Regions from separate parts of the Stutzerimonas chloritidismutans genome, predicted to be linked through region 1. Evidence: predicted binding sites of a transcription regulator. Region 1 holds the regulator's gene; each other region holds the start of a gene.
What was found. Region 1 encodes FliA, which starts transcription of late flagellar genes. Its sites were predicted from a motif close to CTAAAGTTTNNNNNNNNNNNGCCGNTAA; they were not measured.
Positions count from the first base shown of each region.

Region 1 (4,936 bases):
CTCACGATCAGCCAGCATTTGCCGATAGCCTACCTCGCCGATGGTCCCCGGATTCCTGACGACCTGCATCTGCCGCGCAGCCATCAGCTGGTCAGTCGGGCGGTGAGCCTGCAGTCCGGCGAGGAGCCGAGCGAAGAAACCATGGCCGACATGTTCGCCGGGTTGTACAACGGCTCGTCACGGCGGGCTGGATGATGCTGCGACAGCGGTACTCGAATGAATCAGATGCGTGCCATGCGGACGCATCGCCGGCCGCAAGGCCCCAGCAAGATATAGGCATGTGAACATGGGTATGCATCCCGTACAGGTGATTGCGGTGACTGGCGGCAAGGGTGGCGTCGGCAAGACCAACGTGTCGGTCAATCTGGCACTGGCGCTGGCCGACCTCGGCCGGCGTGTGGTGTTGCTTGACGCCGACCTTGGCCTGGCCAACGTCGACGTGCTGCTGGGGCTTACCACCAAGCGCACCCTGGCTGACGTCATCGCTGGCGAATGTGATCTGCGCGACGTACTGATCCAGGGGCCGGGCGGCATCCGCGTAGTGCCGGCCGCATCCGGCACGCAGAGCATGGTGCAGCTGTCTTCCCTGCAGCACGCCGGGTTGATCCAGGCGTTCAGCGAGCTTGGCGACGAGCTCGACGTGCTGATCATCGACACCGCGGCTGGCATCGGCGATTCCGTGGTGAGCTTCGTGCGCGCAGCTCAGGAAGTGCTGCTGGTGGTCACCGACGAGCCCACGTCCATCACCGACGCCTATGCACTTATCAAGCTGCTGAACCGCGATTACGGCATCAGCCGCTTCCGCGTGTTGGCCAACATGGCTCACGCACCGCAGGAAGGCCGCAATTTGTTCGCCAAGCTGACCAAGGTTACCGAGCGCTTTCTCGACGTGGCGCTGCAGTATGTCGGTGCGGTTCCTTACGACGAAGCGGTGCGCAAGGCCGTGCAGAAGCAGCGCGCTGTCTATGAAGCGTACCCGCGCTCGAAATGTGCACTAGCCTTCAAGGCGATCGCGCAGAAGGTTGATACCTGGCCGCTGCCGGCGACGCCGCGGGGTCATCTCGAGTTCTTCGTAGAGCGCCTCATCAGCCCCGCTTCACCCAGCCACGAATGACAGGTGCCGGATCCGCTATGTATTACAGCAAGGCTCAGGCAAAGGATGCGCAGTACCGCCTGATCGATCAGTACGCCCCATTGGTCAAGCGAATCGCTTACCACTTGTTGGCGCGTCTGCCTGCAAGCGTGCAAGTGGACGATCTGATTCAGGCTGGAATGATCGGACTGCTGGAAGCAGCTAAGAAATACGACGCGGGCAAGGGTGCCAGCTTCGAAACCTACGCAGGTATCCGCATTCGCGGCACCATGCTGGACGAAGTCCGCAAGGGTGACTGGGCGCCGCGCTCGGTGCATCGCAATTCGCGGATGGTCAGCGAGGCGATCCGGGCGATCGAAGCGAAAACCGGGCGCGACGCTAAAGATCACGAGGTTGCGGCCGAACTTAAGCTAAGTCTCGACGAGTATTACGGCATTCTGGGCGATACGCTGGGCAGTCGCCTGTTCAGCTTCGACGATCTGCTGCAGGAAGGCGATCATGGCGAGCTCGAGGAAGACGCTGCCAGTCTCCACCCGGAGCCGTTCCGTGATCTCGAGGATGAACGTTTTCAGCAGGCGCTGGCCGACGCCATCGCCAACCTGCCCGAGCGTGAAAAGCTGGTGCTGTCGCTGTATTACGACGAAGAATTGAATTTGAAGGAAATCGGTCAGGTGCTGGGGGTCAGCGAGTCGCGTGTGAGCCAGTTGCATAGCCAGTGCGCTGCGCGCTTGCGCGCGCGCCTCGGCGAATGGCGCGCCAATTGACGATTGTTTGCGGTATGACGTGCTCGGTTTGCTGAGGCATTTTGGGACTTACGGAGGTCGACTTGGACAAGAACATGAAAATCCTCATCGTCGATGACTTCTCGACGATGAGACGAATCATCAAGAACCTCCTGCGTGATCTGGGGTTCACCAACACCGCCGAAGCGGATGACGGTACTACCGCGCTGCCGATGCTCAAGAGCGGCAGCTTCGACTTCCTGGTGACCGACTGGAACATGCCGGGAATGAGCGGCATCGATCTGCTGCGCACTGTGCGTGCCGATGAGCGCCTCAAGCACCTGCCGGTGCTGATGGTGACGGCCGAAGCGAAACGCGATCAGATCATCGAAGCCGCCCAGGCCGGGGTTAACGGCTATGTGGTCAAGCCTTTCACTGCCCAGGTGCTCAAGGAGAAGATCGAGAAGATCTTCGAGCGCGTCAACGGCTGAAGCAGCAACGCCGCGAGGGCACTATGACGCAAGCAGACCAAAGCCTGGCAGAGTTCGAAGCGACTCTGAAGGCGCATGCACCCAAGTTGATCGAAAGTCTGCAGCAGGGCCGCTTCGATGAAGCGACGCAGATGTTCAATGAGCTGAATCAGGTGCGCAACCACGGGCTTTACCTGGAAGTTGGCAAGCTCACCCGAGAGCTGCACAACGCCATCGTCAAGCTCGAGATGGACACCTGCGCCACCGGCGGCGACCCGTCGCCGATCACGGACGCGACCGATCGCCTGTCCTACGTGGTGGAGATGACCGAGAAGGCTGCCAACCGCACCATGGACCTGGTCGAAGAATCAGCGCCGCTGGTGAACTATGTGAGCTATGAGGCGCAGAGCCTGACAGCCGACTGGCAGCGCTTCATGCGTCGTGAAATGAACGCCGATCAGTTCCGCGACCTAGTCAAGCGCATCGACCAGTACTTGCAGCGCAGCATGAACGACGGCGGCCAGTTGTCGCAGAACCTCAGCGAAATAATGCTGGCTCAGGACTTCCAGGATCTGACCGGGCAGGTGATCAAGCGAGTGACCCGCCTCATCAGTGACCTCGAAAGCAACCTGCTCAATCTTGTCCTGATGGCGGGGCAGGTTGATCGCGTGGCAGGCATCCAGCATGACCGCGAGGCGATGCGCGCCGAGCAGGAAAAGAAAAAACAAGAAAAAGAGCCTTCCAAGGGTGAAGGTCCGCAGATGCATGCCGATATGCGTGAAGACGTCGTTTCCGGCCAGGACGATGTCGATGATCTGCTTTCAAGCCTGGGCTTTTAGGGGAAGTGAATATGAGCTTCGACGCCGATGAAGAAATCCTCCAGGACTTCCTGGTAGAGGCCGGCGAGATTCTCGAACTATTGTCCGAGCAACTCGTGGAGCTGGAAAGCAGCCCCGATGACATGGCGTTGCTCAATGCGATTTTTCGCGGGTTCCATACGGTCAAGGGCGGTGCCGGGTTCCTCCAGCTGCATGAGCTGGTGGAGTGCTGCCATATCGCCGAAAACGTCTTCGACATCCTGCGCAAGGGTGAGCGTCGAGTCGATTCCGAACTGATGGATGTCGTTCTGCAGGCGCTCGACGCCGTGAACGCGATGTTCAGCCAGGTCCGCGAGCGCGTCGAGCCGACGCCAGCCTCGCGTGAGTTGCTTGCGGCGCTGGCACGTCTGGCGGAGCCAGCCTCGGCTGATGAGCCAGCGCCGGCAGTCGAACCGCAGGTCGTGGCCGAATCCCGGTCCGAGGGCGCCGATAGCGAATTCGAACAGATGCTCGATGCCATTCAGCCGTCCGCCAGCGAGCCGGCTGCGGCCGAAGTAGCGACTGGCCCTGCCACCGACGAGATTACCGACGACGAATTCGAGTCGCTGCTCGACCAGCTGCATGGCAAGGGACAATTCTCTGCCGCTGCGGGTGCCTCGATGCCTGCCGAGAGCGAGTTCGTTGCTGCGCCGACTAGTGACGAAATCACCGATGACGAATTTGAAGCCTTGCTGGACCAGCTGCATGGCAAGGGCAAGTTCGAAGCGGCCCCGGCTGAACCCGCTGCGCCAGCAAGCGCTGAACCGGCAAAGGGCGGTGGTACAGCTGGTGCAGCTGATGAGATCACCGACGACGAGTTCGAAGCACTGCTCGATCAACTGCATGGCAAGGGCAAGTTCGAGCCTGCGGTCGTAGAGACCCCGGCTGAACCTGCTGCGGCTGTGCCGATCAAACCGGCGCCCAAGCCTGCCCCTGCTGCTGCTCCGGCCAAGGCCGCTCCGGCAGCTGCGGTGAGCAAGCCGGCCGCTGCTGCTCCGGCGGAAAAGCCTCCGGCCGAGGCCGAGACCACCGTGCGCGTCGATACCGCACGCCTGGACGAGATCATGAACATGGTCGGCGAGTTGGTGCTGGTGCGTAACCGTCTGGTACGCCTGGGCTCCAACAGCGGCGACGAGGCGATGGCCAAGGCCGTCTCCAACCTCGACGTGGTGACGGCCGATCTGCAGAGTGCGGTGATGAAGACCCGCATGCAGCCGATCAAGAAGGTCTTCGGTCGCTTCCCGCGCCTGGTCCGCGACCTGGCTCGCAGCCTGAAGAAAGAGATCAACCTTGAGCTCGTCGGTGAAGAAACCGACCTCGACAAGAACCTAGTCGAAGCCCTGGCCGATCCGCTGGTGCACCTGGTGCGCAACGCTGTCGACCACGGTATCGAGATGCCCGAGGAGCGCGAAGCCGCCGGCAAGCCGCGTACCGGGCGGGTAGTGCTTTCCGCCGAGCAGGAAGGCGACCACATCCTGTTGATCATCAGTGATGACGGTAAGGGTATGGATGCCAACGTCCTGCGCGCCAAGGCCGTCGAGAAAGGCATGCTGGAGAAGGATGCCGCCGACCGCCTGAGCGATCTGGAGTGTTACAACCTGATCTTCGCGCCGGGCTTTTCGACCAAGACCGAGATTTCCGACGTGTCCGGCCGCGGTGTCGGTATGGACGTGGTCAAGACCAAGATTTCCCAGCTCAACGGCACGGTGAACGTGTTCTCCACCAAGGGCCAGGGCTCGCGTGTGGTGATCAAGGTGCCGCTGACCCTGGCGATCATGCCGACCCTGATGGTCA
Region 1 covers NZ_CP086067.1:1,647,488-1,652,423, forward strand. The annotation lists gene flhF (flagellar biosynthesis GTPase FlhF) at 1-195, shown strand, start outside; gene fleN (flagellar synthesis regulator FleN) at 287-1,114, shown strand; gene fliA (RNA polymerase sigma factor FliA) at 1,132-1,857, shown strand; gene LLJ08_RS07735 (chemotaxis response regulator CheY) at 1,932-2,306, shown strand; gene LLJ08_RS07740 (protein phosphatase CheZ) at 2,330-3,124, shown strand; gene LLJ08_RS07745 (chemotaxis protein CheA) at 3,136-4,936, shown strand, end outside.

Region 2 (4,936 bases), 980 kb from region 1:
GCCTTCGACAACTTCGCCGTGGTGCCGCCGGGCACCGGCATCTGTCACCAGGTGAATCTGGAATACCTCGGTCAGGTGGTCTGGACCCGTGAAGAGAACGGCGAAACCTATGCCTATCCGGACACCCTGGTCGGCACCGACTCGCACACCACCATGATCAATGGCCTCGGTGTGCTTGGCTGGGGCGTTGGTGGTATCGAGGCCGAGGCGGCAATGCTCGGCCAGCCGGTGTCGATGCTGATCCCTGAAGTGATCGGCTTCCGCCTGACCGGCAAGCTCAACGAGGGTGTCACCGCCACCGACCTGGTGCTGACCGTAACGCAGATGCTGCGCAAGCACGGCGTGGTCGGAAAGTTCGTCGAGTTCTTCGGCCCCGGCCTGGATCACCTGCCGCTGGCCGACCGCGCCACCATCGGCAACATGGCCCCGGAATACGGCGCCACGTGCGGCTTCTTCCCGGTCGACCAGGTGACCATCGATTACCTGCGCCTGACAGGCCGCAATGAAGAGCGCATCGCGCTGGTCGAGGCCTACAGCAAGGCCCAGGGCATGTGGCGCGACACCAACTCGCCCGATCCGGAGTTCACCGCTACCCTCGAACTGGACCTGAGCCAGGTTCGACCGTCCGTGGCGGGGCCCAAGCGTCCACAGGATCGAGTGACCCTCGGCGATATCGGCGCGAATTTCGATCTGCTGCTGGAGACCAGCGGGCGCCAGCAACAGGCCGATACCGATTTTGCGGTCGCTGGTGAACAGTTCCAGCTCAAGCATGGCGCAGTAGTGATCGCTGCCATCACCTCCTGCACCAATACTTCGAACCCGAACGTGCTGATGGCCGCCGGCCTGGTCGCCAAGAAGGCCATCGAGCGCGGCCTGCAACGCCAACCCTGGGTCAAAACCTCTCTGGCGCCCGGCTCGAAGGTGGTGACCGACTACCTCGAGCGTGCTGGCCTGACCCGCTATCTCGACGAGCTCGGCTTCAACCTAGTGGGCTACGGCTGCACCACCTGCATCGGCAACTCCGGGCCGCTGCCGGATGCCATCGGCCAGGCGATCACAGATAACGATCTGATCGTTTCTTCCGTACTGTCTGGCAACCGTAACTTCGAAGGGCGCGTACATCCGTTGGTCAAGGCCAACTGGCTGGCCTCGCCGCCGCTGGTGGTCGCCTTTGCACTGGCCGGCACCACACGCATCGACATGGACCGCGAACCGCTGGGCTATGACGCGCAGAACGAGCCGGTGTACCTGAAGGACATCTGGCCAAGCAGCGCGGAAATCGCCGAAGCGGTAGCGAGCATCGATGGCGAAATGTTCCGCAGCCGCTACGCCGACGTGTTCAGCGGCGACGAGCACTGGCAAAAGATTCCGGTCAGCGCCGGGGACACCTACGCGTGGGACGCAGGCTCCAGCTACGTGCAGAACCCACCCTACTTCGAGGATATCGGCCAGGCTCCGACCCCGCCGGCAGAAGTCGAGAACGCTCGCGTACTGGCCTTGTTCGGCGACTCGATCACCACCGACCACATTTCCCCTGCTGGCAATATCAAGGCCAGCTCACCGGCTGGCACCTATTTGCAGTCGCTAGGCGTGGCGCCGGAAGACTTCAACTCCTATGGCTCCCGCCGCGGCAACCACGAGGTGATGATGCGCGGCACCTTCGCCAATATCCGCATCAAGAACGAGATGCTTGGCGGGGAGGAAGGCGGCAACACACTCCATCAGCCGAGTGGCGAGAAGCTTTCGATCTATGATGCAGCCATGCGTTACCAGGCCGAAGGCGTCCCACTGGTAGTGGTCGCCGGCAAGGAGTATGGCACTGGCTCCAGCCGCGACTGGGCGGCCAAGGGCACCAATCTGCTGGGTGTCAAGGCGGTCATCGCAGAGAGCTTCGAGCGTATCCATCGCTCCAACCTGATCGGTATGGGCGTGCTGGCGTTGCAGTTCGTCGATGATCAGACGCGCCAGTCGCTGGGCCTGAACGGTACGGAGAAGTTGTCGATCCGCGGTCTAGGCGCCGATATCGCGCCGCGCCAGATGCTGACCGTGGATGTGGAGCGCGCCGATGGTTCGCGTGACTCGTTCCAGGTGCTGAGCCGCATCGATACGCTCAACGAGGTGCAGTACTTCAAGGCTGGCGGGATTCTGCACTACGTGCTGCGCCAGCTGATCGGGAGCTGATCGAAACCGGAAACGCCGATGCGATTCCTTTCGCATCGGCGTCCGCCGGTCCTTCGGCGATTGGTTTCCAGCTGCCCTGACGTCCCTGCCCGCTGCCCGGCTCCCTGAGTTCGCTTCGCATCGCGAAGCACCGGACACGCACCGACAATGCCCAAAACCCGTTACAGAACCATTAAGCCATGGCTGCCGCTGGTCGCCTGTGCGCAGGAGAAGCTGATCCACGGATCAGCTTTCGCTCAAGAACGCCCCTCTCCGGCCGACCAACTGGTCAGCCTGACCCATTAGAAAAACATAAGGTCGGGTGCGACACCCTACGATTCCTCTGCCAGGCGTGATAGTCGATGCGTAACAATCAACCCGTAACTCAGCGCGAATACGCGTTTCCTGACCAGCAACGCCTCATCTCGACCACCGACCTCAAAGGCCAGATCACCTACTGCAACGACATATTTGCCGAGGTCAGCGGCTTCGCACGTGACGAACTGATTCGCGCGCCGCATAACCTGGTGCGCCATCCGGATGTGCCGCCGGCCGTGTTCGACCACATGTGGACGACCCTGAAGCAGGGCAAGCCGTGGATGGGCATCGTCAAGAACCGGCGCAAGACCGGCGACCATTATTGGGTCAACGCCTACGTCACGCCCATTTTCGATCAGCAGCGCCAGGTAACAGGCTATGAGTCGGTGCGTACCAAACCGACCCGCGAACAGGTTCAGCGAGCCGAAGCCCTGTATGCGCGCATCAATTCCGGCAAGTCCGGCGTGCCCCGCCGCGACACCTGGCTGCCCGTATTGAGCAAATGGCTACCATTTCTGGTCATCAGCCAGATCGGGTTTCTGGTCGGGGCCAGCTTCGATCATGCATTGGGGTTCATCGCCGCCGCGCTGCTGGCCGTACCGTTCGGCCTGGTCGCGCTGCACTGGCAGCAACGTGGCATAAAGCGCCTGTTGCAGCTGGCGAGCGAGAGCACCAGTGACCCACTCATCGCGCGTATGTATACCGACAGCAGCGGCGTCGAAGCCCAGCTGGAAATGGCGATGCTCAGTCAGCATGCGCACCTGAAGACCTGCCTCACGCGCTTGCAGGACATGGCCGTGCAGTTGCAGGGCCAAGCCAAACAGGCCGACTCGCTGGCACAGAACTGCGCCAATGGCCTGATGCAGCAGCATCAGGAAACCGAGCAGGTCGCAACGGCGATCAACGAGATGGCCGCGACGACGCAGGAGGTCGCCGGCAACGTAGCGCTGGCCGCCGACGCGACCCGAGAGGCCAGCCGCCTCACCGATCAGGGCCGTGCGGTCACTGCCGAGACACGCAAGGCCATTCAGCAGCTATCCGAGTCCGTCGCCAAGACGGGCGAGGCGGTCAACCAACTGGCCAACGACAGCGAGGCGATCGGCAGCGTGGTCGATGTGATCAAGAGCATCGCCGACCAGACCAACCTGCTGGCACTCAACGCCGCGATCGAGGCTGCGCGTGCCGGTGAAAGTGGCCGCGGCTTCGCGGTAGTCGCCGACGAAGTCCGCCAGCTTGCCCAACGAACGGCCAGTGCCACGGGTGAGATCCATCAACTGATCGAGAAGCTTCAGTCGCAGGCGCGCCACGCCGTGCAGACCACCGAGGATGGCCGCGTGCATGCGACGCGCGGCGTCGATCAGGTGGTCCAGGCCGATCAGGCCCTCAGCGGGATCAATGAGGCGATGGGCAATATCATCGACATGACCACGCAGATCGCGTCCGCGACGGAGCAGCAGAGCGCGGTGGCCGACGAGATCAGCAACAATGTCAGCACCATCGCCCAGCTGGCCGAACAGACCACCGGTGACGCGCGCAGCTCAGCGCTGCTCAGCGAGGACCTCGCCGCCACGGCGCAAGGGCAGTACGCCCTGGTCGAGCGCTTCAACCGCTAGGAAAAGCCGCAGCCGGTATCGCTCGATCCGGCTGCAGGCAGCGCTCAGTGCGAGATCACGCCCTGGAGAAACGCGGCAATCGCATCGGCAGTACTGTCGAGGTGCTGGTCGTGGCTCAGGCCCGAGCGTTTCAGCGGTTTGAGATCGTGATCGGCGGCGGCCAGCCAGTGCAGCGCAATCGCCGGGGATAGCGCGTACTGCTCCACCGTTTCATGATCACCCAAGGCGTCGCGCTCACCCTGGACAACCAGGGTCGGCGTCTGCAGCGTGGCGAGATGCGCCACCCGAGGCTTTTCCGGCTTGCCGGCGGCATAGAACGGATAACCCAGGCAGACCAGCGCGTCCGCGCCCAACTCATCGGCCAGCAAACTGGCCATTCGCCCCCCCATCGACTTGCCACCGATGGCCAGCGGTCCTGTGGCCTGCTGTCGCACCAGGGCATGGACTTCACGCCATTGGGCCAACAATTGAGCCTGTGGACTGGGCGGCCGCTTGCCTGCCCCGGCACGTCGCGCCGCCATGTAGGCGAACTCGAATCGGCAAACCGCTATCCCGCGCGCAGCAAGGCGCGCAGCCATTTGCTCCATGAACGGGCTGTCCATCGGTGCGCCTGCACCATGCGCCAGGATCAGGCTCACCCAGGCGCCGCCAGACGGCTGGTTCCACCTGACGAGATGCCCTTTGTCACTTTGTGTGTATTGATCCGTGTCAATACCGGCAGATTGCCCTTTCCCCATCCTTGCCCCGCTTTCTATTAGAAAGAAAAAAACTGCTCATTACCCGTGGATGGAAGCCCATACATGAACACAGCAACCAGTACCGCCTACAGTTACAAGGTGGTCCGC
Region 2 covers NZ_CP086067.1:2,627,780-2,632,715, forward strand. The annotation lists gene acnA (aconitate hydratase AcnA) at 1-2,181, shown strand, start outside; gene LLJ08_RS12085 (methyl-accepting chemotaxis protein) at 2,523-4,091, shown strand; gene LLJ08_RS12090 (alpha/beta family hydrolase) at 4,136-4,828, opposite strand; gene ccoN (cytochrome-c oxidase, cbb3-type subunit I) at 4,892-4,936, shown strand, end outside.
Region 2: a site for FliA is predicted at 2,417-2,444, ahead of LLJ08_RS12085 (methyl-accepting chemotaxis protein). Genes of this name have one in related genera too.

Region 3 (4,936 bases), 1.7 Mb from region 1:
CAGCGGCGCGGGTTGCTGCCGGCCAACGGCTTCTACGAATGGCGTGGCTCGGCGCGCAAGCGCCCGTACTGGATGACCAGCGAAGGCTCGCTCGGCTATTTCGCCGCACTCTGGGAAGCCTATCCGGTACAGGGTCATACGTATCTGAGCGCCGCCGTGGTGACGCTGCCCGCGGCTACGCTGCGTCGACCACTGATGCTTGATGAAGCCGGGCAGGCCGCCTGGCTCGATCCCGAAACACCGCTCGAGACTTTGCAGGCGCTGCTGGCCCAGCCTCAGCCAGCCTTGCGTGAGCGGCCACTGGCAACCGTGGTGAATGACCCGCGTATCGACGGGCCGGAGTGCCTCACGCCGGCGTGAACCGGCGCGGCTGCGTCGTCGTCACACCCTGAACTGGTTGATCAGGCGACGCTGCTGTTCGGCCAGGCGCGTCAACCCGGCACTGGCCTGGCTGGCTTCCTCGGCGCCACCGGCAACTTCCTGCGCGACCTGACCGATGTTGGTGACGTTGCGGTTGATGTCTTCGGCCACCGCGCTCTGCTCCTCGGCGGCACTGGCGATCTGGTTGTTCATGTCGTTAATCAGCGAGACCGCCTGGGTGATCGCCTGCAGCGCCTCGGCCGCCGCATCCGCCTGCTCGACGCTGCGCTGGGTGCGGCTCTGGCTCTGCTCCATCACCTGCACCACATCCCGCGTGCCGTTCTGCAGCTGCTGGATCATCTGCTGGATCTCGCCGGTCGCCTGCTGCGTCTTCTGCGCCAGGTTGCGGACCTCGTCGGCCACGACGGCGAAGCCGCGTCCCTGCTCGCCGGCGCGGGCCGCCTCGATTGCCGCGTTGAGGGCGAGCAGGTTGGTTTGCTCGGCAATGCTGCGAATGGTCACCAAGATCGCGTCGATGTTCTCGCTGTCGCGGGCCAGGGTCTGCACCACCTCCACCGCGCGGCCGATCTCGTCGGCCAGTTCGGTGATGGTCGAGCCGGTGTCCTGCACGATGTGCCGGCCCTGATTGGCCGCGCGATCGGCATTGTTGGCGGCTTCGGCGGCCTGGGTCGCGTTGCGCGCCACGTCCTGGGCGGTGGCTGTCATTTCGTGCACGGCAGTGGCCACCAATTCGATTTCCGCCAGCTGGGTCTGCACGCCCTTGTCGGTGCGGATGGCGATGTCGGCGGTGTGCTCGGAGGCATCGCTCACTTTCTGCACCGAGCTGACGACCTCGCCGATCATGCCCTGCAGGCGCGCGAGGAAGGCGTTGAAACCGGCGGCGATCTGGCCTAGCTCGTTGCTACTGTCGATGTTCAGGCGCTGGGTCAGGTCGCCTTCGCCCTGGCCGATGTTGTCCAGCATGACCACCATTTCGCGCAGCGGGCGGGTGATGCGGCGGCTGATCAGCCAGATCGCCAGCAGACCGGCAAGGCCGATCAGCACACCGATGACGAGCATGGTGGCAAGGCTGCTGCGGCTTTCGTCGGCGAGGGCGACCATCAACTGGTCCAGCTCCTTCATCACCTCGGCGGTCGGCAGCTCCAGCATCAGCACCCAGCGGGCTTCGGTGCCGGCAAAGGAAAACGGCAGGAACAGCGCGACGCGGCCACGGGCCTGATCGATTCGATAGTGGGTCTGACCGGCCGGCAACTGCTTGACCAGTGCCTGCTCCTCGGCGTCGAGTATCTGTGCGGCGGGCTTGCCGATAAGGCTGGTGTCGCGGCTGTAGGCGGCAAGGCGGCCGTTGTTGGAGATCAGCGCGATCTGGCCGACGCCACCGTAGAGCTGGGCGTTGGCCTCGCTCAGCAGCTGTTGGATGAAGTCGACGCTGATGTCCGCGCCGACGATACCGTGGAACTTGCCCTCGATTATGATCGGCGCATTGAACGACGACAGCAGCGACGTCTTGCCATTCATCTCGTAGGGTGCTGGATCGCCTACGCAGGGCTTGAGCTGCTCGCGCGGGCAGAGGTAGTACTCGCCGGCGCGCACGCCGGTTTCCAGCAGGCGGGTGTCCTCGATGTCGGTGAGCTTGTCGACCACCATCTGGCCGCTGGCGTCGCGGTAGATCCAGCTGGCGAAGCGGCCGTCGACCATGCCCGGGGCGTCGCCGCGGTACATGACGTCGTTGACGTCCACGCCGTTGGGCTCCCAGGCGATGTAGGTGCTGGTCAGATTGGGGTTCTCGAGCAGGGTCTGTCGCGCCAGATTGATCAGCTCTTCGCGCGTCAGGTTGGCCATCGGCATCCCTTCGTCATCGCTGAGGCCGGTCAGGGTGTGTACTCGAGCGAGGCCGGTGGCGATCTGCAGGGGGGCCTGGAGTTGTGCCTGGATGCGACTGACCTGGGTCTGGGCGAGGGCAGTGACGCGCTGCTCGACCATGCCGTCGATCAGCGAACGGGTCCGCTCCTCGACCAGCGCCTGGCTGCGCATTCCGGAAACCATCGCGTACAGCAGAAGTGCGGCGATCACGGCCAGGGTGCAGGCGCCGGCCAATGCGGCGAAGGCGGTCTGGATGGATCTGAACATGTGCGGAACTCCAATTGCGCAGCGGATAAGGAGGCTATCGGCAGGTTTTGCGACAACTGCAGCGGTACGTTCGGTTGCCTGACAGGTGGGTCCGCGATAGGGGCTGTTCCCGTTTCGTACGCGGCCGCGCCGCCCGACCCTGCGGGTTGCGCGGCAAATGGCGCCATGCGGCGTTGCGGGACTTGGCAAGGGAACCACCATTACCTGCGTCCCGCACCTGCGGAACGCCGCCCGGCCATGGCGCCATTTGGCGCAGCAACGTGGCTTGCGACGAAACGGGAACAGACCCTAGGATACGGCGCAGGTTTTCCGGAGAGACTCGATGTTCAAGCCGCATAGATTGTCGCTGTTGGTCGCCGCTGCCGTGCTGGCGGGCTGTCAGGCCGTCAACACCACCAGCGGCGGCGCCGTAGGCGTCGACCGCAAGCAGTACATGTTCAGCATGCTGTCGACCGAGCAGGTCAACCAGATGTACGCCCAGTCTTATCAAGAGACGCTCAGTGCGGCGTCAAGCAAGGGTGTGCTGGAGAAAAACAGCGCAATCACCAAGCGGGTCAACGGTATTGCCCAGCGGCTGATCGCCAAGGTCGGAGTATTCCGTCCCGATGCCACGCAATGGGACTGGCAGGTCAACGTCATCGACAGCCCGGAGCTTAACGCCAACTGCGGCCCGGGCGGCAAGATCATCTTCTACACCGGCCTGATCGAGAAGCTGAAGCTCACCGACGACGAGATCGCGGCCGTGATGGGCCACGAGATCGCCCACGCATTGCGCGAGCACGGCCGCGAAGCCATGTCCAAGGCCTATGGCGTGCAGATGGCGACGCAGCTGGGGTCGGCCATGGGCGTCGGTACCGGCGGCCTGCAGCTGGCGAACATGGGTGTGGAATATCTGATGACGCTGCCCAACAGTCGCGGCAACGAGAACGAAGCGGATCTGATCGGCCTGGAACTCGCGGCGCGCGCGGGCTACAACCCGAATGCAGCGATCACGCTGTGGGAGAAGATGGCTTCGGCCGGTGGTTCGGCACCGCCCGAGTTCATGAGCACGCACCCGTCGTCCACCACCCGCACCGCGGCGTTGAAGACGAATATTCCTAAAGTGATGCCGCTCTACGAGCAGGCCCGCAGCGGCCGTTGAGCGATGACCTGTCGCCGGCCGTTCAGGCCGGCGACAGCAGCGTCGAAAGGGGTGTCTCGATACCCAGTTGCTGATGTACGCCTTCGAGGTCGATGAGCGTGTGAATTTCCTCGATATCGCCAGCCGGGTTCAGCGTCCAGACGCTCATCACGGCAATGGCGAGAATCTTGTCGGCGACCGAGTAGCCGAACAGCGGCGTCGCCAGCGTTCCCATCACAGTGCTTGAGGTGACCACCTTGTGGCCCTCGCAGATGCACTCATCCACCACCACTTCCAGATCCGGCATGGCCGTACGCACATTGCGCACGAGATCGGCGAAACCTGCGCTGTTCAGCGGCTGGCCAATGAATGAGCCCTTGTAGGCGAAATACTTGCTCTGCATCTGTTCGGAAAGGGCCAGGCGGCCCTTGTTCCAGCTCAGATCGATATGGTTGCAGACTCGTTTCTTGCGTCCATCCGCTGACATGCAGCCTGATCTCCTCGGGGCGCTGATGTGCGCTGCGGTAGCGCACTCTATCAGCTCCCCGGTGGCGCAGATTTGCGCTGGGTATCAGCCTGAGACAATCGTGCTCATGGACAGCGCCTGATAGCCGGCGTACAGCGCGAGTGCGGCAAAGCCGGCCGCGGCGACTCGGCGGATCAGCGTCAACGGCAGGCGGTCGGCGGCGAAGTGGCTGATCAGCACCACCGGAACGTTGGCCAGCAGCATGCCGACTGTGGTGCCGAGGATGACCAGAATGAATTCCGGATACTGTGCGGCGAGCATCACCGTCGCGACCTGGGTCTTGTCGCCCATCTCGGCAATGAAGAAGGCGATCGTTGTCGCGACGAAGGGGCCGTAGGCGCGGCCCAGCTTGGCGTCGTCGTCATCCAGTTTGTCCGGCACCAGCGTCCACAGCGCGACCGCGGCGAAGCTTGCCGCCAGTATCCAGCTCAGCGCCACCGGCGAAAGCAGGCTCGATACCCAGCTTCCGACCGCGCCGGCGGCGGCATGGTTGGCCAGTGTGGCGACGACGATGCCCCAGATTATCGGCCACGGTCGCCGATAACGCGCCGCCAGCAGCAGCGCGAGCAACTGCGTCTTGTCGCCGATTTCGGCGAGCGCAACGATCAGGGTGGGGACGAAAAACGATTCCAAGCGGCATTCCTTTAGGGCGGGTCGACAGATTCACCATGACATGCGCAGCCTGCCCGCCCGGGTCAGGTGTACATGTCATGGGTCTTGTCAAACCTGGCCTGGCGTATCGTTACGCGCTGGCCGGTCGCATGCGCCATGGTCTGCGG
Region 3 covers NZ_CP086067.1:3,353,630-3,358,565, reverse strand. The annotation lists gene LLJ08_RS15625 (SOS response-associated peptidase) at 1-360, shown strand, start outside; gene LLJ08_RS15620 (methyl-accepting chemotaxis protein) at 382-2,511, opposite strand; gene LLJ08_RS15615 (M48 family metallopeptidase) at 2,834-3,652, shown strand; gene LLJ08_RS15610 (ester cyclase) at 3,675-4,118, opposite strand; gene LLJ08_RS15605 (TMEM165/GDT1 family protein) at 4,203-4,790, opposite strand; yybP-ykoY riboswitch at 4,881-4,936, opposite strand, start outside.
Region 3: a site for FliA is predicted at 2,546-2,573, ahead of LLJ08_RS15620 (methyl-accepting chemotaxis protein). Genes of this name have one in related genera too.

Region 4 (4,936 bases), 1.1 Mb from region 1:
TGGCTTCGCTGATGACGCGTATCCCGCACACCAGCGCCGGCCAGACCGTGAGCCGCCTCTGCGGTTCGTCCATGAGCGCCCTGCACACTGCCGTGCAGGCCATCCAGACCAACAATGGTGACGTGTTCGTCATCGGTGGTGTGGAGCACATGGGCCACGTCAGCATGATGCACGGCGTCGACCCGAACCCGCAGCTGTCGCTGTACGCCGCCAAGGCGTCCGGCATGATGGGCCTGACTGCCGAAATGCTGGGCAAGATGCACGGCATCACCCGCGAGCAGCAGGATGCCTTTGGTGAGCGTTCGCACCGCCTGGCGCACAAGGCCACGCTGGAAGGCAACTTCAAGGATGAAATCATCCCGATGGAAGGCTATGACGAGGATGGTTTCCTCAAGGTCTTCGATTACGACGAAACCATCCGTCCGGACACCACCCTGGAAAGCCTGGCTGCGCTGAAGCCTGCGTTCAACCCGAAGGGCGGCACCGTGACTGCAGGTACTTCCTCGCAGATCACCGACGGCGCGTCCTGCATGATCGTCATGTCCGCCCAGCGCGCCAAGGATCTCGGCATCCAGCCGTTGGCCGTGGTTCGCGCCATGGCACTGGCTGGTGTCGACCCGGCAATCATGGGTTACGGCCCGGTGCCGTCCACCCAGAAGGTGCTCAAGCGCGCCGGTCTGACCATGGACGACATCAGTCACGTCGAGCTGAACGAAGCCTTCGCTGCACAGGCTCTGCCGGTGCTCAAGGACCTCAAACTCCTCGACAAGATGGAAGAGAAGGTCAACCTGCACGGCGGCGCGATCGCTCTGGGTCACCCGTTCGGTTGCTCCGGTGCGCGTATCTCCGGCACCCTGCTGAACGTGATGAAGCAGAACAACGGTACGATTGGTATTGCCACCATGTGTATCGGTCTGGGCCAGGGGATCAGTACGGTCTTCGAACGCGTCTAACAGACAGATGCAAATGACTGCGCTAGGCTGACAGCCAATCTCGCGACTGAGCGGGAATATGATTGTCAGCCGGTGCATGGAAGCCGGGGCCTGGTGCCCCGGTTTTTCTTTTTTGTATTTGTGTGGAGGTAGGCATGCAGTTGCAGCCGGGGCGTTATCGCCATTACAAGGGGCCGGAATATCGCGTTTTCGCTGTTGCGCGGCACTCCGAGACCGAGGAGTCGGTGGTGTTCTACCAGGCGCTGTATGGGGAACGTGGACTCTGGGTGCGCCCGTTGTCGATGTTCATCGAGACTGTCGAAGTCAACGGCGAAACGGTCCCGCGTTTCGCATTGATCGAAGCCGAAACGAGCGTTTTCGAAGGTTGAGCTGGCTAGCGGCCACCAGGTCCGCGCTTGACCTCACCTCCATCGCCACTATATATAGCGGTGCTTTTCAGACAGAGCTTAAACCTTGCTGTTCGCTGGATGGCATCGAACGGCTGCTCTGATTCGCACCAGGCGGAGCCGGGCAGGGCGATTTTTCTGTCAGGTCGGCCCGTTCGCAAAACGCGCACTAACGTACGCTGATGCCTTGCCGTTTAGCGCCGGTGCGGGTATTCAAACTGTCGGAGGCGCCGCCTCTGTTCACCTCTAGATTCAGGAACTCTCCTCTCCATGGGTAAATCGCTGGTCATCGTGGAATCACCGGCCAAGGCCAAGACAATCAACAAGTATTTGGGCAACCAGTACGTGGTGAAGTCGAGTATCGGCCATATCCGCGACCTTCCTACCAGCGGCTCTGCCAACAAGGAGCCGGTCAAGCGCGGCAAGGCTGCGGCCGCCGAAGCGCCTGCGCTGTCGCCGAAGGAGAAGGCCAAGCGTCAACTCATCACCCGCATGGGGGTCGACCCGGAGCACGGCTGGAAGGCCAAGTACGAGATCCTGCCCGGCAAGGAAAAGGTCATCGAGGAACTGCGCCGTCTGGCCAAGGAAGCCGATACCATCTATCTCGCGACCGACTTGGATAGAGAGGGGGAGGCCATCGCCTGGCACCTGCGCGAGTCGATTGGCGGCGACGACAGCCGTTACAAGCGCGTGGTGTTCAACGAGATCACCAAGAAGGCGATTCAGGAGGCTTTCTCCAAGCCTGGCGAACTCGATCTGAACCGGGTCAACGCACAGCAGGCGCGTCGTTTCCTCGATCGGGTGGTTGGCTACATGGTGTCGCCGCTGCTCTGGGCGAAGATCGCCCGCGGGCTTTCCGCCGGCCGAGTGCAATCGGTAGCGGTGAAGCTGGTGGTCGAGCGCGAGCGTGAGATTCGCGCCTTCGTTCCGGAAGAATACTGGGAAGTTCACGCGGACCTGGCGAATGCGCAGCAGGCCAAGGTGCGTTTCGAGGTCGCGCGTGAGAACGGCGAAGCCTTCAAGCCGCTGAACGAAGCCCAAGCCACCGCTGCACTGGAGAAACTCAAGGGCGCGCAGTACAGCGTCAGCAAGCGCGAAGATAAGCCGACGAGCAGCAAGCCCTCGGCCCCCTTCATCACTTCGACCCTGCAGCAGGCGGCGAGCAATCGCCTCGGCTTCGGTGTGAAGAAGACCATGATGATGGCTCAGCGCCTGTACGAAGCCGGTTACATCACCTACATGCGTACCGACTCGACCAACCTTTCCGCTGACGCGATCGGTATGGTGCGCGGTTTCATCGAGAGCGAGTTCGGCGACAAGTACCTACCGGAAAAACCGAATGTCTATTCGAGCAAAGAAGGCGCGCAGGAAGCGCACGAGGCGATTCGCCCGTCCGACGTCAACCTGCGCCCGACCCAGCTTTCGGGCATGGAACGCGATGCCGAGCGTCTGTACGAGCTGATCTGGCGCCAGTTCGTAGCCTGCCAGATGCCGCCGGCACAGTACCTGTCCACCAGCGTGACCGTCGCTGCCGGCAATTTCGAACTGCGCGCCAAGGGCCGCATCCTGAAGTTCGACGGTTACACCAAGGTCATGCCGCAGCAGAGCAAGGCCGGTGAGGATGACGTGTTGCCGGAGATGAACAAGGGCGACGACATGAAGCTGCTCAAGCTCGACCCGAGCCAGCACTTCACCAAGCCGCCAGCGCGCTACTCCGAAGCCAGTCTGGTCAAGGAGATGGAGAAGCGCGGTATCGGCCGGCCGTCCACCTACGCAGCGATTATCTCGACCATCCAGGACCGCGGCTACGTCTCGCTGCACAACCGCCGTTTCTATTCGGAGAAGATGGGCGACATCGTCACCGAGCGCCTGTCCGAGAGCTTCAACAATCTGATGGACTACGGTTTCACCGCCGGCATGGAAGAGCATCTGGACGACGTCGCCCAGGGTGAGCGCGACTGGAAGCACGTACTGGACGAATTCTACGGTGACTTCCGCAAGAAGCTCGAGGTTGCCGAGGCCAGCGAGAACGGCATGCGTGCCAATCAGCCGACCGTGACCGATATCCCGTGCAAGGTCTGCGGTCGGCCGATGATGATCCGTACCGCTTCCACCGGCGTGTTCCTCGGCTGCTCCGGCTACAGCCTGCCGCCGAAGGAACGCTGCAAGTCCACCGTCAACCTGGTTCCGGGCGACGAGATCGCTGCCGATGACGAGGGCGAGTCCGAGTCTCGCGTGCTGCTTGGCAAGCACCGCTGCCCGCTCTGCAGTACCGCGATGGATGCCTATCTGCTCGACGAGACGCAGAAGCTGCATATCTGCGGCAACAACCCGGATTGCTCGGGTTATGAGATCGAGAAAGGCCAGTACCGCATCAAGGGCTATGAAGGCCCGAGCCTGGAATGCGACAAGTGCGGCAGCGAAATGCAGCTCAAGACCGGTCGCTTCGGCAAGTTCTTCGGTTGTACCAACGCCGAATGCAAGAACACCCGCAAGCTGCTGAAAAATGGCGAAGCCGCGCCACCGAAGATGGATGCGGTGAAGATGCCCGAGCTCAAGTGCGACAAGGTCGACGACACCTACGTACTGCGCGATGGCGCTTCCGGCCTGTTCCTGGCTGCCAGTCAGTTCCCGAAGAATCGCGAAACCCGCGCGCCGCTGGTGCGTGAGCTGATTCCGCACAAGGACGAGATCGATCCCAAGTACCACTTTCTGCTCGATGCGCCGCAGAAGGATCCGGAAGGCCGCTTCGCGGTTATCCGCTTCAGCCGCAAGACCAAGGAGCAGTACGTGCAGACCGAAGTGGACGGCAAGCCGACCGGCTGGAAAGCGTTCTACGATGGCGGCAAGTGGAAGGTCGAAGACAAACGCTGATTTCTTTGCGGTCGACCGCTCAGCAGACCGGCTGCACCGAGTGCGTTCTTCAAATCGGCTGGCACTTCGTCAGCCGATCTGGTGCGGCAACCTGTGAAGGTCCATTCTCTGTCCATCTTCTTTCGGAGAGCATGCCATGGCTCACGAGCTCTACACACGTACCAACCAGAAGATATTCTTCGCCGGTTTGTCACTGGAAAGCTGGCGCAAGGCCGAAGAATCTGCCTCGATGAATTCTCAAGGTTTGATTCAGGCTGAACGTGAGGCTTGCCTGTTCCACCTTTACGGCGCCTTGCTTGGACTGTGCCATGAGATCGCCGGTTACTACCGATCGCCCGGTGCGGATGCGCCTGTCGTCGAGGCATTTCTGACCCGCAGCGTGCTCGAGGCTGCGCCGAGCCCGGAACTCGCCGAATTGCTGGAATTGTCGGAGCAGCCAAGCACTTGGCTCGGGCAGTTGCTTACCGCCTACAAGCAGCTGCTCCAGCCGCCACGCGCTCCTGCCAAGGCCAAGACTGATCCGCGCCAGCCGTTGATCGAGGCAGTCAGTGTCGAGGACGATGTGCCACCGCTGTCGCGCGTCGAGCTGGAAGCCTGGCGACAGAACCTCAAGGGCCTGGCATTACGTTTTCGTGAGTCGTTGACCGAATGGTGACACTCGGGACCGTGGCGTCAGCCGCGGTGCCTGATACTCAGGACCATGGCGATGCCGCCGAGAATCGC
Region 4 covers NZ_CP086067.1:2,755,891-2,760,826, reverse strand. The annotation lists gene fadA (acetyl-CoA C-acyltransferase FadA) at 1-953, shown strand, start outside; gene LLJ08_RS12710 (DUF1653 domain-containing protein) at 1,088-1,321, shown strand; gene topA (type I DNA topoisomerase) at 1,610-4,213, shown strand; gene LLJ08_RS12700 (DUF6586 family protein) at 4,350-4,868, shown strand; gene LLJ08_RS12695 (DMT family transporter) at 4,886-4,936, opposite strand, start outside.
Region 4: a site for FliA is predicted at 1,509-1,536, ahead of topA (type I DNA topoisomerase). Genes of this name have one in related genera too.